3 regions of the Bacillus sp. CZDM1 genome follow, and region 3 is predicted to be linked to each of the others. Evidence: riboswitches for the same ligand, from Rfam matches in the RefSeq annotation. Region 3 holds a riboswitch; each other region holds the start of a gene.
What was found. Region 3 has a riboswitch for lysine ahead of dapA (4-hydroxy-tetrahydrodipicolinate synthase). Riboswitches for the same ligand answer to the same signal wherever they lie in the genome.
Positions count from the first base shown of each region.

Region 1: it holds a riboswitch for lysine, as region 3 does, so the genes downstream of both, ACY3XC_RS16420 (ABC transporter substrate-binding protein) here and dapA (4-hydroxy-tetrahydrodipicolinate synthase) in region 3, are expected to answer to the same signal.
Region 2: it holds a riboswitch for lysine, as region 3 does, so the genes downstream of both, ACY3XC_RS03975 (aspartate kinase) here and dapA (4-hydroxy-tetrahydrodipicolinate synthase) in region 3, are expected to answer to the same signal.

Region 1 covers NZ_JBUESO010000006.1:293,170-301,289, reverse strand. The annotation lists gene ACY3XC_RS16430 (polysaccharide deacetylase family protein) at 1-989, opposite strand, end outside; gene ACY3XC_RS16425 (M20/M25/M40 family metallo-hydrolase) at 1,325-2,977, opposite strand; lysine riboswitch at 3,162-3,345, shown strand; gene ACY3XC_RS16420 (ABC transporter substrate-binding protein) at 3,425-4,219, shown strand; gene ACY3XC_RS16415 (amino acid ABC transporter permease) at 4,312-4,974, shown strand; gene ACY3XC_RS16410 (amino acid ABC transporter ATP-binding protein) at 4,971-5,693, shown strand; gene ACY3XC_RS16405 (YczE/YyaS/YitT family protein) at 5,922-6,557, shown strand; gene ACY3XC_RS16400 (lipocalin-like domain-containing protein) at 6,860-8,120, shown strand, end outside.
Region 2 covers NZ_JBUESO010000001.1:745,771-753,890, forward strand. The annotation lists gene ACY3XC_RS03965 (succinate dehydrogenase cytochrome b558 subunit) at 1-355, opposite strand, end outside; gene ACY3XC_RS03970 (YslB family protein) at 805-1,257, shown strand; gene ACY3XC_RS03975 (aspartate kinase) at 1,390-2,610, opposite strand; lysine riboswitch at 2,732-2,910, opposite strand; gene uvrC (excinuclease ABC subunit UvrC) at 2,980-4,752, opposite strand; gene trxA (thioredoxin) at 4,882-5,196, opposite strand; gene ACY3XC_RS03990 (electron transfer flavoprotein subunit alpha/FixB family protein) at 5,482-6,459, opposite strand; gene ACY3XC_RS03995 (electron transfer flavoprotein subunit beta/FixA family protein) at 6,534-7,307, opposite strand; gene ACY3XC_RS04000 (enoyl-CoA hydratase) at 7,414-8,120, opposite strand, start outside.
Region 3 covers NZ_JBUESO010000026.1:5,959-14,078, forward strand. The annotation lists gene ACY3XC_RS27975 (cytochrome c oxidase assembly protein) at 1-184, opposite strand, end outside; gene ACY3XC_RS27980 (DUF2243 domain-containing protein) at 185-664, opposite strand; gene dapA (4-hydroxy-tetrahydrodipicolinate synthase) at 1,116-1,994, opposite strand; lysine riboswitch at 2,126-2,306, opposite strand; gene ACY3XC_RS27990 (class I SAM-dependent rRNA methyltransferase) at 2,505-3,701, opposite strand; gene ACY3XC_RS27995 (M15 family metallopeptidase) at 3,874-4,386, opposite strand; gene ACY3XC_RS28000 (branched-chain amino acid aminotransferase) at 4,603-5,685, opposite strand; gene ACY3XC_RS28005 (DegV family protein) at 5,991-6,839, shown strand; gene ACY3XC_RS28010 (alpha/beta hydrolase) at 7,246-8,097, shown strand.

The DNA of each region.
Region 1 (8,120 bases), on a different contig from region 3:
TTGGTTTTCACGTACTCCAACATATCTTTAATAAACAGATCCTCAGCGTCGGGAGTAGTAAATAACTGGTGTAGGATTTCGCCGTCCCATTTATTATTAATAAAATTATTAACTAATGGGAGAATCTCAATATTATGTGATTTTGCTTCTTCAACAATAGAATGGTTAGTGCTGTTTTTAAGGGTTAGATCAGGAGTAAGCTGCAGCCACTCCGGTACTAATGTTGTAATAGAATCGCTATTTTTTTTGAAAGAAGTTTTGCTGTTTTCATCCCAATTGACGTAAAAAGCATAGACTTCTTGTTTGTTCGCCTTTTGTGTTTTTACAGCATCATCATTTTCCTGTATAACAGGCGAAGGATTCGTTTTTTGAATCTGGGAAGCAAGTTCTTCTTCAGTGAAACTTGTATTAACCGGCTCGATTGAGCTCTCTGCTGTGCTCTCGTTCAATTGCAGCTCAGGAAATACTGGATTTTTATTTAGGCTTTCAATAAAAATGGTCGATACCAACACAATTAAAATCGTAAAGCCTGCGCTCATTCGTTTAATGATGGACCAGCGTCTATTGGCAGGATCAAGAAAAACATGTTCCTGATTTCGTTCCCTTTTTTTCAGACCTAAATTGTAGAACCAGTGGAAGAAAAAATAGCAGACAAGACCAATTAAGCCTCCAAATGCCCCTGATGCAATGATTTGTGAAGATTGTATTTTATTTTTTAAGGTAGAAAATAACCAATAATCTTCTAAAATACTTAAATCCAGGATAGGTAAATGACGAAGGTTGGGAATAAAAATCGTCATCAACGTGCCAAGGAATAAGGCGATGATATTAAGTCGAAAGAAAAGTGAAAAAGCTAGCAATAATGGAATTCTTAGATTTTCTAAAGGTAAAAAGGCCAGAAAAAAACCAAGTGTACTTGCAACTGCTCCAGCAGTCCCTGTAACAGGTGCAAACAATGATTTAACAATCCACCTAAAAATTCGATCCATTTTAAACGCCTCCTTCTAGGTGTAATGCGAAGAATATTTTAATAGATTAATTAGAAACTATAGGAACGTTAACTGGAAGTTATCCTAGGTGTAGTGCATTTTTCGACAAAAAATGACTAACATAAAAAACTTAGGTAATTGTTTTAAGGTTTTGGGGGTGGAGTAAAAAATTTTAAAAATATTTTTATGGAAATTGAGGTGAATGAGAGGGAAAATAAAAACCTCATTTATATAATGTACGGTGAACCGTACCATAAGTAAATGAGGTAGTAAAAATAAAATAATATTCTTCTTTTGAAGAAGCCTGTCTTTTTCCTTAATTGGTTATATAACTATCAATTATTTAATAGTTTTTGAATCACGAGGTGTGTTAGATTTGGTACGATTTCAAATGAGTAAGTCATTTCCAGTCTTTCAAGTTTCTTGTGAGCATCTAAGCCATAAGGGCCGATATTGATGACTGGTACATTGATATCGCGAATGTCTTGATAGTCTACGAAGAGCTTGGTGCCCCAGCCAGGGTTATTGTTCGATTCGGCATTAATACCGGCTTCGTCATCACTAAGAGCAACAAAACTCATATCAGAGATATAAGGGAAAAAGTTACGTGTTACAATCGGATATTGATAGTATGGTTGTAGTTCTTCCACGGCTTCATCCAATGAAGTAATTAAAGCAAGCTCGTCCGTTGTTTTCCCTGTCAATTCAATCCGTGGAGAGTACAGGGATGAGTAAAACAGAATAATGGCTGGATTTTTATCCTTCATCCATTTCCAAGCTTCCTCTACCACTTTTGCCGCAAACATGCGCGTATCTAGTTCCGTATTTTTTAAAAGCTTTTCTTTAAATTGACTCATATGTGCGGTAAATGTTTCGCCGTTCTCATCGACCAATAATTGTTCCATTTCCTCGTACGTCAATACCCTAGGTTTCCAAGGATGCTGTAAATATGGTTCGCCGCTCAATGTGCTGTATTGTTTATACCTTTCTTCGAAGGAAGTAAGGGCATTGGTAAAAGCAATCATCGCTTGTTCCCTTAATTTTTCAAGCACGTCCTTTGGAGACCAGGAATGAATAAAGAAATTGTAATAAACATAGGCAGCTAAGGCGGTTTGAACGGTATAAGACGGCTTCAAATCCGTTTGTTTTAACGAAACAGGGGGCACGGTCGTCTCACCAAACGCTTCGTTACAAAGCTCCGGATTGTAATTAATTTGCCTTGTCAGCTCGGCGGCAATAAAGTTTGGATCGAGTCCCTCAAAGGCTGAGCCTACATGCGTTTCTGCTCCCGTAATAAAGAAGGATGGCAGAAGCTTTCCAACGGTCCCCTTGTAGATGTAGCGATTTTCGTCGCCTTCATATCTTGGTGAGACGAAATCCGCATTAATCGCGGCTGCATAGTCAAAACCATGTTCACTTCTCCAGCGTTTCAATGTTTTCAAAGCGGAAAGAACACCGTGTGAACTGTCCTCCTCGTCACATTCCGATAAGAGAACAATGTTTCCTTCTAATTCTTCAGGATGCTGAGAATAATAGTTTAAGAGATATAAGTGACTGGCAACCCCGCTTTTCATATCAAGGACGCCGCGGCCAAATAACCAATCCCCCGAATCTAAATGTTCTTTCGCAGCAGCTGGCAGCTGTTCCTGTTTCAGTGATTCCATTAGTTCGTCAGGGAAGCAAGCTTTGTCTTTTAATTGGTTAAAATCATCAATTCCAACCGTGTCAATATGACCCATCAAAATCACCGTGCGGCTGCTATTTCCCTTTGTGCCTTTAACAAAAGCAAGAACATTATAACGCTCTTGATCATCGTTAAGTGTTTGTTCTAAAACTAAGTGGCTAGGGTTTTGTGAAAAATAGGGCATAGAGGAAATCATAGAATATAAAGACTGAGCAATGGCCTTTTCGCCATCGGTATTAACGACACTTTCAATGTTTACGAGCTGTTTCGTGAATGTCAGCACATCCTCACGACATTGCAACATACGCCTGACCTTCTTTTCTAGTAAAATAGTATTTAAAAAAAATGTATCTCAGAAGATAAAACCAGTCAAGTCTTTTAAATTGGATAAAAATTCAACTAAAATTATTATTGCACTTGTTAGAATATTTATTTATACTGAAGAAAGTTTCGTTAAACTAAATATAAAATCCTCATCTTTAAGCATTAGATGGGGTAGAGGTCGCGATTGTTATTAGTATCCTATTGGAGATTCTGTGAAATCTATGAAAATAGGAAAAAGGATCAATCGCCGAAGCTTCTGAAAATCACCTCTTTCAGAAAGCTGGGTCTGCACTCGAATAGGGGCAGAACTGTCACAGTTCCTTGGAATTGTGGAGAACTATCTTCACCAATGCTAATCGATGAGGGTGTACAGAACACCGTCAAATTTACCTTGACGGTGTTTTTTTATTAACTAGGGGGAATATTTATGAAAAAGTTTGTATTTTTATTAGCAGCAATGATGTTGATTTTATCTGCTTGCGGCACTGAGAAGGCAGATGGGGAAAAGGAAGCAAAGGCAAATGAGGGGAAGCTTGAGTTAGTGGAAAAAGGAGCGTTAACATTCTCCATGACAGGACAATATCCACCGTTAAACTTTAAGAAGGACGGTAAATTGACTGGATTTGATGTTGAAATTGGAACAGAAATTGCTAAGAGAATTGGGCTTGAAGCAAACCCTGTAACAAATCCATGGGAAACGATTATCCAAGGATTGAAGGCAAAGAAATATGATGCCATTATTGGAAGTATGACTGCTACACCTGAGCGTGATAAGCAAGTTGATTTCACCAATCCCTATTATCTATCTGGTGCACAGATTTTTGTAGCGGAAGGCAATACGGATATTCAATCAAAGGAAGATTTGAAGGGTAAGAGTATCGGGGTCATTCAAGCCAGCACATGGAAGGATATGGCTGAAGATTTATCTGATCAAGTAAAAGGCTATCCAACAGACGTAAACGCTCTTCAAGATTTGGCGCTTGGCCGTTTAGATGCCGTGATCACGGATAAAATTGTTGGTGTTAGTGCCAAAAATGAAAAAAGCTTAAAAATAAAGGAAATTGGCGATTTATTGAATGAAGACCGTGTAAGTGTAGCAGTTGCTGAAGGAAACAAAGAGCTTGCTGATAAAATCAACGAGGCCATCCAATCGATGATTGACGATGGTACGTATGAAAAAATCAGTATGAAATGGTTTAATACCAACATCATGGAAAAATAAGATTGGAAAAATACTTTAGTGAAAGCACCTAATGTGGGTGCCTTCACTATTCAAAGAAGGAGGTACGCATTGTGGTTTTTGTTGAAAATATTATGAGTATTTTTAGTGAACATGGAATTGCCTTTTTGAAAGCTTCTTGGATGACGATCGCCATAACGGCAATCTCCCTATTATTTGCGATGGTGATTGGTTTAATTTTTGCGGGCTTTAAGATTTCCACTAGTAAAATACTAAATTGGATTGCGGATATCTACATTGGTATTATTCGTGGAACGCCTCTCATTGTTCAGATCATGTTCCTTTATTATGGACTTGCCAATATAGTGAACCTAGACAGCTTCACGGCAGGGGCTCTGGCATTAGGTGTTCATACCGGTGCCTACATTGCGGAAATTTTTAGAGGAGCGGTGCAATCCATTGATCGCGGACAGATGGAAGCGGCGAGGTCACTCGGAATGCCCTACTCTCTTGCGATGAGGAGAATTATTTTTCCACAAGCTTTCAAAAGAGCAATTCCGTCTTTAGCCAATCAGTTTATTATTGGCTTAAAAGATTCTTCCCTTGTTGCGTATATTGCTGTGACGGACCTATATAACACGGCTCTTAGTGTCCAAGGTGAAAACTATATGCCGTTTGAAACGTATTTTGTTGTTGGAGTCTATTATTTAATTATCGTCCTGATTTTCACTTGGGTTGCTAATCGGATTGAAAAGAAAATGGATGTCAGCAAACCTAAGGAGGGCGTGATCGCATGATTAAAATTAGCAATCTTTCAAAATCCTTTGGCAGGCTTGAAGTATTAAAAAATATAAACTTACGTGTAGACGAGAAAGAGGTAGTGGTTCTGATCGGTGCCAGTGGCTCTGGTAAAAGTACGCTGCTACGCTGCTTAAATTTTTTAGAGGTGGCAGAGCACGGTGACATTATCATCGATTCTGAAAACATAGACCTAGCAAAAACAAACTTAAATAAGGTTAGAGAAAAGGTAGGAATGGTGTTCCAGCATTTTAATCTTTTCCCTCATAAAACAGTAATAGAAAATATTACCGAAGCTCCGATTTTTGTCAGAAAAGAAACAAAGGAAGCAGCAAGTTCAAAAGCACTTGCCCTTCTTAAAAAGGTAGGATTAGAGGATAAAGCCAACTACTATCCTGAACAATTATCCGGCGGGCAAAAGCAGCGGGTAGCAATCGCGAGAGCATTAGCAATGGAACCAAAAGTGATGCTTTTTGATGAGCCGACCTCAGCTTTGGATCCTGAGCTTGTTGGTGAAGTGCTACAGGTAATGAAGGATCTGGCACGTGACGGGATGACGATGGTGATTGTGACACATGAAATGGGATTTGCGAAAGAAGTGGCGGACCGAGTCATTATGCTTGCAGACGGAAATATTATTGAAGAAGGACATCCAAATGATATCTTTGTCAATCCAAAACATGAACGAACTAAAAGGTTTTTGAACCAAATATTATAGAAAGTAATAAAACCTACCTTTGGAGTATTCAAGGTAGGTTTTTTATCTTTTTATTAAGTATAAACCTCATATTGAAGCATCACGCTGAACCATACCATAAATAAAAAATAATGATAAAATCAACGGAAGCAAGACTTAGGGTGATTTCCATTTAATTTTTATAGTTTCCATTATTATTGATATGGTATAGTGGTTTAGTTAAATAATTTTGAGATTAGAGGAGAAATTATGAGAAAAGAATGGATTCTTCGCTGGTCTTTTTTTGTTTTTGGACTGATTGTTTTAGCGCTAGGTGCAGCCTTAACGATTGAAGGAAAATTGTTAGGAGCAGGTCCCTGGGATGTGTTTCATTATGGGATGTTCCTAAAGCTGGGGCTGACGATTGGCACATGGTCGATCATTATAGGATTTCTATTGCTTACCGCTTCCTCCATGGCAACGAAAAAATTACCTAAAATCGGTGCGTTTTTAAATATGCTGTTACTTGGTTTATTCATAGATTTCTTTTTGTGGCTATTGCCAGGTGTCGATAGTTTAACTGGCGCCTTAATATTCTTTGTTTTAGGAGTTATTCTAATGGGGTATGGAGTTGGACTCTATGTTTCCGCTGATTTGGGTTCTGGCCCACGAGATAGTATTATGCTCCTGATTGTGGACAAAACCGGCTGGAGTTTACAATGGGTTCGTAATGGAATGGAAGTTCTTGTCCTCATTTTGGGTTGGGCATTAGGAGGACCAGTTGGGGTTGGCTCCATGATAATTGCCTTTTTCTTGGGTCCAATTGTAGGCTTTTCCTTACCGCAATGTAAAACACTTTTAAAGAATTTACTTGTTAATAAGGAACACCAAAAACTAGCAGCATAAAATAGCAAAACGATAGCTAATCTCAAAAGGCGCAGAGCTTAATCTGCGCCTTTTTTAAAAATTAACTTGTACGTTCATTTTACCAATTAACACAAACTTGTTCAAACAAGTTTGTAAAAGAATATTGAGAATATTTTAATTTTATAGTATTGTTTAAATAGATATAGCTTGCTAATTTACATATATAAGCGGCTTACAACTTGTATGTACAACCTTTAATGGGATTGGAGGTATCTATAAACTTAAGAAAAAAGACTCAACATTATTGGTCCGTACAATAACGATGATAAGGAGGAGATAGTATGAATAAGAAAGGTCTTTTTAAGAGTTTCATAGCTGTTTTTCTAATACTGCTATTCTTAATACCCATTAGTGCGTTTGGGAACGAGGCAACAAGTAATTCGGAACCACTTGAATTTAGAAATGCTTCCGTTCATGACCCTTCCATCATTAAAGATCCAAAAACGGGAACTTACTATGTCTATGGCTCACACATTGACGGTGCTAAATCAACAGACTTAGTAAATTGGGATAAATTTACGAATGGATATACTACCCCAGATAATAAAGTTTATGGGGATTTGTCAGCAAATCTTGCTGGTTCCTTTGAATGGGCTGGAGAGAATGATTCTGACTCTAGAGGCGGCTATGCCGTTTGGGCTCCGGATGTTTTTTGGAATAAACATTATGTAAATGAAGATGGTACAAAGGGTGCCTATATGCTGTACTATAGTGTGTCTTCCACGTATATCCGTTCTGCAATCGGGATAGCGGTGTCGAAGAACATTGAAGGGCCATTTCAATATCTAGATACCATTATGTATTCAGGTTTTACCAACAATGAAGCTTATGATCGAAACAGTACTGTGAATAAGCACTGGGAGAATACGAATCTCGCAGATCTCATTGAAGAGGGTGTGATCGATGAGGTAAATCCTGAATGGTTTACGGCTAATGGAGCTTACAATAATAAACTGTACACCAACGCAATTGATGCCAACATTCTTCAGGCTAAAAATAATAAGCTATATATGACTTACGGATCCTGGTCTGGCGGGACCTTTATTTTAGAATTAGATAAGAAAACAGGTCTGCCAAAGTATCCTGGTAAAGATGGTAAAACAGAAGATGGCAGAATGATTGATAGATATTTCGGTACAAAAATTGCTTCTGGCTACGGAAGATCGGCTGAAGGAACGTACGCTGTATATGATAAGGAAACCGGCTATTATTATCTATACATTACGTATGGCGGTTTAGCATCTGATGGCGGTTATCAGATGAGACAGTTTAGATCAGAGAGTCCTGATGGTCCATATGTAGATGCAGAAGGCAACCCTGCAGTATTCCCAGAGTCATTTGATATCGGAGCAGGTAACTTCCCGAGTAATAAGGATCATAAAGATATCGGTAATAAAATGATGGGGAATTCCTTATTTAAAAGAGATCTTGGTGAAGCGGGCACCGGAATCGGTACAGGCTACCTTTCTCCTGGACATAACTCTTACCTTATTGACGAAGAACTAGGCAAGGAATTTATCGTGACACATACTCGTTTCCCGC
Region 2 (8,120 bases), on a different contig from region 3:
CGCGAGTTTGCCATACGTGCCATGTAATAAAGATTAACGTAATGACACCTGAGACACGCTGTAATAGGAACATCCAGTTTCTGAAAAATCCATATTTTCCAGCATTGTTTTTTGCTGTAAATGCAATATAAAGCCCATAGATTGCATGAAATAAGATTGGTAAATAAATAATTACTGTTTCTAGGACAATTCTAAACGGAAGGTTCCCCATAAAATCTGCAGCTTTGTTAAAGGACTCAGCCCCTCCTGTAGCAAAATGGTTGACTACTAGATGCTGCATTAGGAATACTCCGATTGGAATTACTCCTAGTAATGAATGCAATCTTCGATTCAAAAACTCTCGATTCCCCGCCATAATTAACCCCCCTTGAATTTTTAACATGATGTTAAGCCTTTTTACACTACTTTTTATAAATAGAATTTAAACTTAGCACCAGTGTGACAAATATGTGACATGTCCATTTTACTCCCATCGGGTAGTAGCGTCAAGAAAACGTATACACAAAAGTTGGATAAAAATAAAATTTTTAAAATATATTGATATTATAATAAATTATAAGTTTCTTTACTTGAAAATGGAATTATCTAGTATTAAATCCAGTAGTATTACAATGAAAAATTCAATTTTCTCCATAGCCCATGTTGTTAATTGGGAACCATAAATTATGATGAAAGATAGGCTATTGTATTGCAAGATAACAATCCTTCACCACTCTAACGCTTTACACTACACTCCATAAAAAGTGTTCTTACTTAAAGCCGTAATTGTATATAATAGAATGGTAGAAAGAGGGGAAGCTATTTATGAATGAAAGTACTGCCGTCGAACTTATTTTACAATCGGATGAATCAAGAAATATTTCACTATTTGGTTACGAGCTGATCAGAGAATTTGTATTGCCAGAAGTTTTAGGCAAAGACACTCCAGAGATTCTGTATTGGGCTGGAAAAAGTCTAGCTCGTAAACACCCATTAAACACTTTTGATGACATCATCGAATTCTTTACTAGAGCCTCATGGGGACAGCTCGAAATAAAAAAAGAACGAAAAGATGAAATCGAATTTGAACTAGTCAGCCCGCTAATCGTTTCTCGAGTCAAGTCAAAAGCAGAACACTACTTCCAAATCGAAGCAGGCTTCCTAGCGGAGCAAATCCAACACCAAAAACAAGTCATCGCCGAAGCCTTCGAACACCCAATAAAAAAAGCAAACAAAGTCCAATTCACCGTCAAATGGGATCGAAAAGACACAATTTAATAGTGTTATTTTCTTTTGGTGCCTCTTTTGGTGCCTCTTTTGGTGCCTGTCACCATCCGTGGACACTGTCCACCTCAGGCGGACAGTCAGGGTAAAAGTATTCCTTGGAGGGTTTCCTCCAAGGATACTTTTTTATGCTTCGCTATTTAGACCAAATGCCTGGTGCAGGACTTCTACTGCTTTTAGCATGTGTTTTTCTTCGACTACTGCTGAAACTTTTATTTCTGAGGTGCTGACCATTTTAATTTGAATTTGGCTGGCAGCCAGTACTTCAAACATTTTAGCTGCGACACCTGGGTTTGAAATCATTCCGGATCCAACGATGGAAACCTTCGCCAGTTTATTTTCAGCGTCAAGCTGATCATAATTCAGGACATCCTTGTTATTTTCAAGGACATTTAACGTCTCTAACAGGTCATCCGTTTTAATCGAGAAAGCAAGATTTGCTGTTTCTGCTTCTGTTGTGCTTTGAACGATAATATCGACGTTTAAATGGTTCTCAGCTAATGTTGTGAAGATTGTTGATAAACTTGTTAAAGAATTGGTAAGACCTAACACGCTCACTTTAGTAATTTCATCTTCAAATGCCACGCCACGGACTACAAGGTTTTGTTCCATTGATGCTTCCTCCTCAATCACTGTTCCTTCTACTCTCTCCAAACTTGAGCGAACTTCAAGTCGTACTTGATAGTTTTTCGCAAATTCTACTGCTCTTGGATGCAGGACACCTGCTCCTAAATTGGCAAGCTCAAGCATTTCATCATAAGACACTGATTTTAATTTACGCGCACTCTTCACATATCTTGGGTCAGTCGTGAAAACTCCGGTTACATCTGTATAAATATCGCATTTATCAGCCTTTAGCGCAGCAGCAAGCGCCACCGCGGTCGTATCAGAACCGCCTCGACCCAGAGTTGTAATCTCGCCATTTTCGGTAACCCCTTGGAAACCTGCAACAATTACCACTTTCCCATCTGCCAGCTGATTTTTTACAGCATCTGTATTTATCGTTGTGATGCGGGCATTTCCATGGATAGGCTCTGTGACAATTCCAGCCTGCCACCCAGTAAACGATACGGCTGGAAGCTTCTGCTCATTCAGGGCCATTGATAATAAGGCAATCGTTACCTGTTCACCTGTGCTCAACAGCATATCCATATCACGTTTATTTGGCTGTCCAGAAATTTCTTTCGCTAGATTCACCAGCTGATCAGTTGATTTTCCCATCGCTGAAACAACCACTACAACCTGATTCCCCTGATCAGTTTCCGCTTTTACCCGCTGTGCTACATTAAGTATTTTCTCTACACTTCCGACTGAAGTGCCGCCAAACTTTTGAACAATTAAACCCATCGTTTCCCCTGCTTTCAGTTATAGGTTTAGCTATCATTATAGTTTTCCCCGCAAAAAAAATAAAAAGCAATGAGAGGGCATCTCATTGCTTAAATACACAAAAAAAATTCTGCGTTCTACAATGTAAGATAGCTCTCCAAGACATGACATCTTGACAATCCGGCATTTATTCAATACAGGACCAGCAAAGAAAGAAATGAGACTTTCTTCACTTCGGCGAACATCCCCTTTCATGATTCTTCCCAGAAGCTCATCCTTCTCAGAATCATTACTATTGAAGCTCGCACCTCTACCTTCACTTTAGTATAAAAAAGTGATAGTAATATAATTTTCACTCATTATAGCATAGTGCCATTATTCTGACAATCACTAAGATTGAAGTTTTTTCATTAATTCTTCCACTACAGGAGCTGGAATACCCAGCGCTCTAAACTCTTCAAATGTGGCTTCTTTCATTTTCTTAACCGAACCAAATTCCTTTAATAATTGTTTTTTTCGTTTTTCACCTACACCTGTAATATCATCCAGCACCGATTGAAATGCACTTTTTCCACGTGTTTGGCGATGAAAGGTGATCGCAAAACGGTGAACCTCATCTTGAATTCTTTGTAATAAATAAAACTCTTGGCTGTTTCTGCCAAGCGGGATAATTTCAAGCGGATTGCCATATAACAAATTAGACGTTTTGTGTTTATCATCTTTCACCAATCCAGCCAGTGGAATATCCAAGCCCAGTTCATTCTCTAGAACGTCTCTAACAGCCTCCACATGTCCTTTTCCACCATCAATAATAATTAAGTCCGGGAGTGGCAGTTCCTCTTTGAGGGCTCTTGAATATCTCCTTCTGGTTACTTCACGCATCGATTCATAATCATCAGGACCTACCACCGATTTTATCTTATACTTTCGATACTCACGCTTATTCGGCTTCCCATCAATAAATACGACCATGGCAGATACCGGGTCTGTCCCCTGAATATTAGAATTATCGAAAGACTCAATTCGGTGAGGGGTATAAATACCCATAAGCTCTCCAAGATTCTCAACAGCTTTGATGGTTCGAACCTCATCCTTTTCAATCAGCGAAAATTTCTCATTCAGTGCAATTTTTGCATTTTTGATTGCCATTTTAATCAAATCTTTTTTCTGACCACGCTGCGGCTTTAGTACTTTCACTTGAAGAAGCTGCTCCGCTATGGTTAAGTCAACTTCATCCTGAATGAGAATTTCCTTTGGCTTGAAATGATTCGATTTTTCGTAAAATTGACCAAGGAAAGTGAGAATCTCTTCTTCAGGTTCATTGTAAATTGGAAACATGGAAACATCACGTTCGATTAGTTTTCCTTGGCGTACGAAGAAAACTTGAACACACATCCAGCCCTTATCGACTGCATAGCCAAACACATCACGATCAGTAAAATCTGTCATCGTGATTTTTTGCTTTTCCATTATCGTTTCGATATGAATAATCTTATCGCGGAATTCCTTAGCACGTTCGAAATCTAGCTCCTCAGAGGCGCTGGACATTTTCTCCGTCAGTTCTTTTTTTATCTCTTTATAACCGCCGTTTAGGAAGCGGGTAATTTCGTCTGTCATTTGTTTGTATTGCTCTTCATGTACTTCATTGACACATGGTGCCAGGCACTGTCCTAAATGGTAGTACAAGCAAACCCGGTCAGGAAGGGTTGAACATTTTCGCAATGGGTAAATCCGGTCTAGGAGCTTTTTTGTTTCATTTGCAGCCATAACGTTTGGATAAGGACCAAAGTACTTGCCTTTATCCTTTTTAACTTTTCTTGTGATGATTAGCTTTGGATGTCTTTCCGCAGTCAATTTAATAAACGGATAGGTTTTATCATCCTTGAGCATGACATTATATTTTGGGTCGTATTTTTTAATTAAATTTAATTCGAGTAACAGTGCCTCAATATTGGATGAGGTGACAATATATTCGAAGTCCTCAATCTCATTGACGAGTCGCAGCGTTTTTCCGTCGTGCGAGCCGGTAAAATAAGACCGGACACGATTCTTTAGGATTTTAGCTTTGCCGACATAAATGATCGTTCCCTGACGGTCTTTCATCAAGTAGCAGCCAGGCTGATCAGGCAGCAGAGTCAATTTTTGTTTGATATTTTCATTCATTCCAGCTGCTCCTCTCCGTCTTTATCTATCTTAAAATTTTAAATCATAGCGCCGATAAAGAAAAGCCTGATTCTTTTTCCAAAAATAAAAAACCTTAGCCAGAACAATCCTAGCTAAGGTCATTTATGCTTATGCGTGCTTTTCTAATACACCTGCTAAAGCATCTTTAGGCTGGAAGCCGACAACTTTGTCAACTACTTCGCCATTTTTGAAAACTAGAAGTGTAGGGATACTCATAACGCCGTATTTTGCAGCGGTTTCTTGGTTATCATCTACATCTAATTTTACGATTTTAACTTTGTCGCCCATTTCTGAATCAAGTTCTTCAAGAACGGGAGCGATCATTTTACAAGGTCCGCACCATGGTGCCCAGAAATCTGCAAGTACAAGGCCAGAGCCTGTTTCAGCAGAGAAATTTGCATCTGTTACATTTGAAATAGCCATTTATTTTGCCTCCTAATGAATACTAAATACAACGAAAGTATAGCATTGTTTAAACCATCATGCTAATAATCTGTCTCGCAATAATTTTCCCTAAAATACAGTAAGTATTCCGGCTTATTGTATGAGAAAAAGCGAGCAGTTTGCTACTGCCCGCCCTTATATTGTCCAGCTTCGGCTCCTAGAAACTCGAGAAACTTCACCTCCCACAAAAGAAGCAAAAAGCGCGCTTCTTTGTGCGAGCCTCCAGTTTTCTCGTTTCTGGGCAAGTCGCCTCCGCATTTCATATTATGAGTGAACTTTTAACTTTTTAAACTCTTCTGTTAAAAGTGGAACTACTTCAAATAAGTCACCAACGATTCCGTAATCTGCTACTTTAAAGATATTAGCTTCTGGATCTTTGTTAATCGCAACAATTACCTTAGAGTTAGACATTCCTGCTAAGTGCTGGATTGCTCCAGAAATACCGCAAGCGATGTATAGGTCAGGTGTTACAACCTTACCCGTTTGTCCGATTTGTAAGGAGTAGTCACAATAGTCAGCATCGCAGGCTCCACGAGAAGCACCAACAGCTCCGCCTAATACATTTGCTAATTCTTTAAGTGGTTCAAAGCCTTCTGCACTCTTCACACCGCGTCCGCCAGAGATAACGACTTTCGCTTCACTTAAATCTACACCTTCAGTTGCTTTTCTAACCACTTCTTTAATAATGGCACGAAGGTCTTTAATTTCAACGGATAGGGAGGCAACTTCACCAGTTCTGCTCTCATCTTTTTCAAGAGGTGCAATATTGTTAGGTCTTACTGTTGCAAAAAGTAACCCGTCCGTTACGATTTTCTTTTCAAATGCTTTACCAGAATAAATAGGTCTAGTAAAGACAACATTTCCCCCAGCTACCTCAACAGAGGTTGCATCAGAAATTAAGCCAGATGCCAGCTTGGCAGCAATCCTTGGTGAAAGGTCTTTTCCAAGGGAAGTATGTCCTAAAATTAAACCTTCTGGGAGTTCCTTTTCAATGACAGCAAGTAAGCTTTGCGCAAAACCATCAGATGTATATTGATTTAACTTTGCATCCTCTACAACAACTACTCGGTCAGCACCATATTGGATTAACTCTGCTCCTAAAGCGCTAACATTTTCTCCGATTAAAACTCCAACTACTTCTCCGCCCTCTGCTACTGTCTTTGCAGCAGCAATTGCTTCGAATGATACATTTCGTAACGAACCGTCACGAGTTTCCCCTAATACTAATACTTTTCTAGTCATTCCTTTACCCTCCTGCGAATCATTTTTGTCTGATCAGAATCTTCATTCTGATGTTTACGTGCAAATAAGTTCAATTAAACTACTTTAGCCTCTGTATGAAGAAGTTGAACGAGTTCTTTTACCTGATCATTTAATTCTCCAGATAAGACTTTTCCAGCTTCTTTTTTAGGCGGTAAGTAAATTTCAATGGTTTTTGTTTTTGCTTCAACATCGTCTTCTTCTAAATCAAGGTCGTCTAATTCTAATTCATCCAGCGGCTTTTTCTTTGCCTTCATAATTCCTGGCAGTGATGGGTAGCGCGGCTCGTTCAAACCTTGTTGAGCAGTCACCAATAAAGGCAGGCTTGTTTCGATGATTTCAGAGTCACCTTCAACGTCACGCGTAACGGTTACAGTTGTTCCATCAATTTCAAGCTTCGTAATAGTTGTAACATATGGAATGTTAAGCAATTCAGCAACACGTGGAGCTACTTGACCAGAGCCGCCATCAATCGCTACATTTCCACCGATAATTAGGTCTGCTTCTTTATCTTTTAGATATTCAGCAATGATTTTGGATGTAGTGAATTGATCACCATTTTCCACATCGTCTTCTGTATTAATTAATACCGCTTTGTCGGCTCCCATAGCGAGTGCTGTGCGTAATTGTTTTTCAGATTCTTCTGTTCCTACTGAAATAACCGTTACTTCACCGCCATTAGCGTCACGGACTTGGATTGCTTCTTCGACTGCGTATTCATCGTAAGGATTGATGATAAACTCGGCACCATCCTCATTGATTTTTCCACCTGAGATCGTAATCTTCTCTTCTGTATCAAACGTTCTTTTCAAAAGTACATAAATGTTCATGATTTCCCTCCTATGAATGCAAAACATTTTTTCTGTTTCAAAGATTAAGAAAATTTATAGTAAAAAAATTTATTATGAACTTCTATCGTTCGTCGATAAAAGTTACTCACCCTTTAAAATGAGGCTCTCGTTTTTCAATAAATGCCTGAATTCCTTCTTGTGCATCACTCGAAACAAATATTTCTCCAAACAACTCTGCTTCTTTTTTAGAACCTTCGTAAAACTCTTGATTTTTCGCATAGTTTAATAATTGAATGGTCGCTTTCAATGAACCTGAGCTCTTCTTGGCAATCTTACCTGCCAATTTAAGTGCTTGTTCAAAAACTTCATTCTCCGGATAAGCATGGTTCGCTAAGCCAAATTGAACCGCTTCCATTCCACTGATTGGCTCAGACGTAAACAGCATCTCTGCAGCACGCGCTACACCAACATATTTAGGGAGACGCTGTGTTCCAGCAAATCCAGGGATTAATCCAAGCTGCAGTTCTGGAAGGCCCAGCTTAGAATTTTCACCCACTAAACGGATATGACATGCCATTGCCAGTTCTAAACCGCCGCCTAGTGCAGCACCATGAATTGCGGCAATGATTGGTTTAGGGAATTTCTCCATTCGGTCAAACAAATCTTGACCATATGTACCAAGATTTGCAAATCCTTCAGAAGAAGAAACTGTGGTGAATTCCTTAATATCAGCACCCGCTGAGAAGAAACGCCCTTCCCCATGAAGGACAATCACCTTAATTTCACGATTAGGTTCAATTTCGTCTAGAACAGCCGACAGTTCTCTTAGCAGTCCTTGTGAGAGGGCATTTG
Region 3 (8,120 bases):
GAGCAACCGATGCTGAAAGAACTCCGAAAATCCAATATAAGTATCGAAAGAAAGGCCAACGTTTATGCCGGCGGTTTGAGACTAATGCAAGTAGAATATAAATCAAAACTGCCAGGACAAAAGGGAGAGCCAGGAGAAGTTCGAAAGATGACCCACTGGCGTGATGGACATGGTTATTTTCCATTTATGCAGACCCTGCTATCACTTTCGATTCCCGTCCTGTTCGATAAATAAGGATTAAACCAGCAATCATCATTAAGGCAGCAATGATATTCCATACCCAGTCATATGGGGCAATCTCCACATTATACCGAATCTGATGGATTCGCATTAATTTGTGTTGGATGGTTCCATCGTATAATTGAAACGCACCCCCTCCAAATAGAAAACCTCCAAACCATCTTTTTCGCCACCAGGCATCTCTTCGCCGTAGATCCGAGACAAGAAATGCCCCCGCAATTGTTGAGAACCAACTAAAGGCATGAAAGAGTCCATCCGAAACGAGACCGATATCAGGTGTAGACTTGTCATAGAAATGGTGCCAATGTAAAATCTGGTGGAAAACTGCCTCATCAATAAAAGCAACAAAACCAAGGCCTAATAAACAGCCCGATAATAGATTACGTCCTAAATAATTCAATCGTGCGTCATGACTCGTTGTCATTGAATTCTCTCCCTATTCCACTTTTTTCCTATCCAATAGTGTTTCCTGTCTGAAGTAAATCCAAACAGTAATAGGGAAGCAAATGGGAAATGTATAAGTATATTTAGGATAAAGCTTTGTTAAATTTCATTGTTGATTATTAGTATAATGTGGTCGATGAAAGACAAATCAGAAGAGTTCCCAACGAGATTGGTTCTTCATAAGCATGATGAAAGACAAATCAGGAGAGCTCCCAAAGACATTAGTCCTTCATAAGCGTGATGAAAGACAAATCAGAAGAGTTCCCAATGAGATTAGTCCTTTATAAGCATGATGAAAGACAAATTAGGAGAGTTCCCAATAAGATTAGTCCCTCATAATGGTGTCCGTAAGAAAAATCAACCTTTAACAGAGCTTAAGAAAAAAAGAGAGCCTGCCCCACTAAAAAGGGACAGGCAAATTTGTTTTTACATTAAACCAAAGTTTTAGCAGGCAGGACCTTCTGGAGTACACTCTTTTCTTCATCATTTAATGGAACCATTGGCAGACGGACTCCTCCAACTTGAACACCTTGAATATTTAGTGCAGCTTTTACTGGTGTTGGATTTGGTGCCGCAAATAATGCTTTCATGATAGGAAGAAGTCTCTGATGTGAAATCGCAGCCTCCTGAACGCGTCCATTTTTGAATTGGTTGATCATTTCCTGCATTTCATTCCCAATAATATGCGAGGCAACAGATACAACTCCAGCACCGCCTATGGATAGAACAGGTATAGTTAATCCATCATCACCGCTGTACAAGGTAAAATCATCTGAAGTCCGGCTAATCATTTCCGCCATGGCATCTAGATTTCCGCTGGCTTCTTTTATCGCAACGATATTACTAATTTCTGAGAGTCGGACAACGGTCTCTACAGACATGTTTACGACACTGCGACCAGGGATATTATAAAGCATTACCGGTAGGGAAGTGGTTTCGGCAATCGCTTTAAAGTGCTGAAACAGTCCTTCTTGTGAAGGCTTATTATAATATGGTGTAACGAGCATAATTCCATCCACGCCAGCCTCTTCAGCCAGTTTTGTTAAACTGATAGAAGCTCTAGTATTATTGGAGCCAGTTCCAGCAATGACAGGCACTCTGCCGGCTGAAACCTCGACAACGAATTTAAATAAAGCTATTTTTTCTTCTGTTGTTAATGTCGGGGATTCTCCCGTGGTTCCGGCAACCACTAATCCATCTGTACCATTCTCAATTAAGTAATTTACTAGTGTTCGAGCTGCGTTAAAATCAACCTCACCATGCTGATCAAATGGCGTTACCATCGCTGTTAACACTTGGCCAAAATTCATCATATTCACCCTTTTTATCATTTTTTTTTGAAAAATTAGAGGTGGCTTTAGGTCAGTCAAAAGTTAACGCAAAAAAGCAGCAGCGAAGGCTCGCTACTGCAGTAGAAACATAATAAAAAAAACGTTCCTTTGCGTAAGATAGCCCTCCATATAGTCTCCTATATGACAGTTCTGTATTTCTTCAATAGCAGAACCAGCGGTCTAGAAAAATGAGATTCCATCCGCTTCGGCAAATTCCCCTTTCCACAATCGTCTTAGGACCTCATCATCCTCAAACTGCGTACTATTGGTCATTGCGCCTCTATCCTCACTTCAAAAGGTAATGAAGTAAGAAAATATTTAATTATAAATAAATATAACAGACAATTCAATACTGTTCAAGAGGTTTGTTTTTTTTTTAATAGGCTATGTTAAACTAGGCTGTTGATTTACGCTCCAGGCGCTATGCTTTCCACGTATAGTCACGGTGACAGGCACCGCCCGTGGACACTGTCCACCTCAGGCGGACAGTTATTTTAACTTTTTAATGAAGACTACTTTTAGGTAGTCGGATTCTGGATAATGTTTGTTGGTTCTGAAGTCTTCAGGGAGTGAAAATTCTTCCATAAGTTTATAGCGTTTATTGGATTCCTTAAAGGCGGTATCGATGAATCCTTTAAATTTGTCCATATTAAAGGAGCTGGCATTGGTTGACGCGAGGATTATTCCGTTATCCTCGGTGATCGAAATGGCTTCTTTTAATAGGTTTTTATAATCCTTTTCGGCGCTGAAGACAAACTTCTTTGATCTTGCAAAGCTTGGAGGATCAAGGATCACGACATCAAACAGCAGCTCCTTTTTCACTGCATATTTGAAGTATTTGAATACATCCTCGACGATGATATCTTGAGTTTCCGCATCAATTCCATTCACTTTAAATTGCTCAATCGTTTTACTTTTGCTTCGATTCGCGAGGTCAACACTGGTCGTTTTTGCCGCACCGCCTAAAGCGGCATACACTGAAAACACGCCGGTGTAGGAGAACGTATTTAATACCCGTTTTCCTTTTGAATAGACATCTCGTAATTTTTTTCTAACCTCGATTTGATCTAAGAAAACACCGACCATGGCACTTTCATTCAAATAAACCGCTATATTGACGCCATTTTCTTTCACGATGAAGGGGAATTCTCCTCGTTCGCCAGCGACGAAGTCATCTTCTTCAATGTACTTACCACTTTCATCAAACCGCTTTTTCTGATAAATGGCTTTATACTCCACCAAATTCTTCAATGAATCTATGATAAACTCCCGAAAGTGATAGATGCCTTTACTGTACCAGGTAATGACGTAATACCCATCGAAGTAATCAATCGTTAAACCGCCAATTCCATCGCCTTCGCCGTTAAATACTCGAAATGCCGTTGTTTCAGAGCTCTGAAAAAAATGCTCTCTTCTATCAAAGGCAGCCTTTAGGGTCTTTTCAAAAAAACGATGATCAAATTGTTCCTTCTCAATGTTGCTGAGCACCCAGCCGAGACCTTTATTTTGTTTCCCATAATAGCCTTTGGCAATAAAGTGGTTCTGTTCATCAACAAGGTTTATGGTGCAGCCTTCTTGATCTAAAGCAGTAGGATTTATAATAGTGTCTTTTGTAATGAGAGGGTAGCCCTTTTTATATTTAGTAACGAACTTTGATTTCACCTTTAACCTGACTTCTATTTTCATGTTTTCATCCTATCTCTTGTATTTATCATTATTAGCATTGTAAACAAACTTTTATAAAATCAATCACAATTAATCAATCATAACACTCTTTACTATGAGTAGCGCGTATTTCAAGATAGAGGAACACGAAAAAAAGATCCAGCGGCATCTGGATCTTGGAATGCAATTCTACTTATTGGGTATCCACTGTTAAAGATGATTCGTCAGGTCTCTTACCATTTTGTAAGTCAGCAAGTGTTAATCCAAAATTCATTTGTAAATGGGGATAATCTTTAAATTGTGGCCAGTCACCTCCCCATTCAAAACCAAGAGCTTTTGCTATTTCCACGACCTCGTCCCAATCTGACTTTCCATTCTGATTTCCGTCGTATTGCATATCCCAAATGACATTTTCTGAAGGGGTTTTTATGGCAAAGTCGATGGCAAGCCCAAAATTATGAAAGGATTCTCCGCCCCTAGCATGCGTTACGATATTTCCTTCCGCTGTCCGGCCTTGTTCAAATAGTCGATCCTGATCCTCCGCACTGCGAAAGTCATCCGTAATTAAGACCACAATCCCTTTTGCGGCAGATTGCTGGATTAATTGATTGCTCCGTTCCTTCACGATGGGATGGAGTTCAGTCGGTAAATCTGCAGAGTCCATCGTTAATCTATTAAGCAAGTTAAAACCTAAAGGATTTTTCATAATGAAATAAAGGATAAAAACAATAAATAATGTGAGAAATAGTTTCCCTCGCCCGTTAAGTTTCAAAATCGCATTTCCTTTCTTACCTAAAAATCTTTTCAACATCTAAGACGATAAAAATGGACCCATTGTTTCAATTATTTGATTTCCATATATTTCAATCATACATAAAAAAAGACCCAGGTAAACTGGATCTTTACAAAGTTATTATTCAATCTAAGCTTCTACTGAGGCAACTTTAACGGTCCAGTTAAATGGATCTTCTTTTTTCCCAAGTTGAATTCCTATCATTTCATTATAAATATCCTGAGATAGCTGACCGATATTATTGTTATTGATAATGATAGATTGATCATTCCAAGTCAGTTCACCAACAGGCGAAATAACTGCAGCTGTTCCTGCTCCAAATACTTCCTCAAGTTCACCGCGCTTATGTGCAGCAAATACCTCTTCAATGGAAATTTTCTCTTCGCGCACTGGAACATTCCAATATTTTAACAATTGAATCACTGAATCACGCGTAACACCCGGTAAAATGCTTCCATTTAATCTCGGAGTTACCACTTCACCATTGATTTTGAAGAAGATGTTCATACTGCCGACTTCTTCCACATATTTATTCTCTTTCGCATCGAGCCAAAGAATTTGGGCATAGCCGCCTGCATCTGCCTTTTCTTGCGCTTTCAAGCTGGCTGCATAGTTGCCTGCTGTTTTAACATGGCCAACGCCTCCAATGACCGCACGGACGAATTGCTCCTCCACGTATATTTTAACGGGACTCAATTGGCTGCCATAATAAGCACCAGAAGGGGAGAGAATGACTAATAATTTATATTGCTTCGCTGGACGGACACCGAGATACGCCTCCGTTGAAAAAATAAACGGACGAATATAAAGCGAAGTTCCTTCACCACTAGGAACCCAATCCTTTTCGGTAATAATTAATTGTTTAATTCCTTCTAATAAGAAGTCCTCATCAATTTGGGGAATGCACAGCCTATCGCAAGAATCATTGAAACGCTTCATATTCTTCTCCGGACGGAATAATTGGATGGACCCATCCTTAGTCTTATATGCTTTCATACCTTCAAAGATTGCTTGTCCATAGTGAAAAACCATTGCTGAAGGATCCAGCGTTACCGGCTCGTATGGAGTAATTCTCGGATCAAACCAGCCTAAGTCACTATGATAGTCCATGGCAAACATGTAATCACTGAAATACTTGCCGAAACCAAGTGAAGCGGGATCTGGCTTTGGTTTTAATTGTTCTCTTGGAATAAATGAAATCTCCTGTTTCATGCTCACACCTCATTCTTATTTATAAGTTCAGTTTTTAAACTCTATATTACTTTAAAAATTATCTTTTTGGAATAGTAAAAATTCTTTTCTATACTATACCACTATTTTAATTAAATCAGGGTAATTTTGATTCAGATTTGTCAAAGTGGTGACATTTATGTTTGTCAGACCGAAAAAACTTTGTCATATATGACAAATATAACTGGTGAAAAAGTCCTCATTTTTGTAATCTTAACCTCATTACAATACTACTATTTCACTTCCATTATACAGATTAAGTGAATTTTAAGAAGGTAGAGGATAATATGAATAAGCCTAAAATTGCATGGATTACGGATACGACTTCTTCTCTTAGTAAAGAGTTTATTCAGCAGCATAACATACATGTTATTCCCCTGCATGTTGTCATTAATGATAAGTTTTATAAAGAAACAATCGATATTACTGAAGAAGATTTTTATGATCGAATGAAAAATGAGGAAGGAAAATTCCAATCCTCACAGCCAAATATCGGGGACATCGTTGAACTTTATGAAAAGTTAAAAGAAGAATATGACTTTGGAATAGCCATACATGCATCGAGTACATTAACCGGCACCTATCAAACCTCTGTGATGGCAGCGGAAATGGCTGGATTCAAATTATTTGCGATTGATTCCCATACGGGTTCATATCCTTTATCGTTCCTTGTGAAAAGAGGGGTAGAACTAGTTGAAAAGGGGCTCGACATTGACGAGGTTGTTTCACAATTAAATTCTTTACGTGAGAACACTCGATTATTCTTGGTCCCATCAAACCTCGACCAGCTTCACAAAAGCGGCAGAGTGTCTGGAAGCCAAAAAATATTAGCTTCGCTCTTTAATATTAAACCGATATTATCGATTGAGGATGGAGCCGCCAAGATTAAAGACAAAGTCCGAACGGAAAAGAAGGCTATTGCTTGGCTGGTAAATAATTTAAAGGAAGACCTTCTTTCAAAAACAGTTCAGAAAGTGGCGATTGTCCATGCGAATGACCGTGAAAGGGCTGCAAGTCTTGAACAATTAGTAAATGAAACATTTCCAGATATAGAAACAGAGAAATTAATGCTCATCACCGTTGCCGGTGTGCATACGGGTGTTGGGACACTTGGGCTATCATGGGTGAATGAATAATTACAAAATAAGCAGTCAAAGGCCGTTTGAATGAATCAAACGGCCTTTTTAGAATTTCTTCAATTAGGATATAAAAACTATTCATCTTCTGTATATGCTTCGGTTGTCGTGTCTCTGCAAGCCCAGCACTCGCAACGATTCCTCTCCATAATACATAATTCCTCTCCACAAGAAATGCAGATATCCATAAGAAGAAACTCCCCTTTCCAGTGAAAATGTATATTTATACTATTTTTATTCAATGAAGATGATAAATATGTCACCTTATGTTCGACAAATCCATTAGGTAGATGGAGGCGTTTCATTTAGTGAAAATGTAGAAATTTATTCATTAGAAATGATCAAAAACATTGTGATATACTAGACATCATTCAATATTGGCTGCAACACAGGAGGATTACCTAGAATGACAAGAGAAGGGACTTTTATTGGTGTCGATGGAGCAGAGTTATTTTTTCGAATAATTGAACCATTAACGGCTCCAAAAGCAACAGTTATTGTCGTCCATGGACACGGCGACCATAGCGGCGGCCTGCACAACATAAGTTTTGGCTTGGTTCAAGAAGGATATATCGTTTACACATTTGATTTGCGCGGTCATGGAAAAAGCTCAGGAAAAAGAGGGTTTATAAACAGTTGGGATGAATATCGAGGCGACTTACACAAGTTTCGAAAGTTAGTTTCGAAAAAGCAGCCCGGACTGCCTTTGTATATGATCGGACATAGTATGGGCGGGGTCATTGCCCTTGATTATGCTATAGATTATAGTTCTGGAATCTCAGGGGTCATTGCAATTGCACCTGCCATCTCTTATGAAGTGACCAGGTTTGAGCGGTTAGGTATAACCTTAATGAGTAAATGGAAGCCTGACCTCAGCATCAATGTGTCTAGACAATTAATGGCGAAAAATTCAGCGATGGCTGCTAAATATTATTCTGACTCTTTACGTCACAATACCATTACTCCTGGTTTAGGACGCGGGCTGATCCAAGGAATAACAAGGGTATTAGATCAGGCACCTTTGATAACGATGCCGTTTTTGTTACAATACGGACTTCGTGATAAAATTACACCGTCAGCAAAGCTTGGTTCCTTTTTTAAGCAAGTTTCATCCAAGGATAAACAGCTATTTGAATACCCTGCAGCAAAGCATCGACCTTTTGATGGGGCAGGCAAAGAGCAGTTTCTAATAGATATGATTACATGGCTGGACCAACAAGTGGAGAAAACTCAAACTGATAAAGTTCAGGCAGTTTAACTATCACAAAAACGGTATCTTCA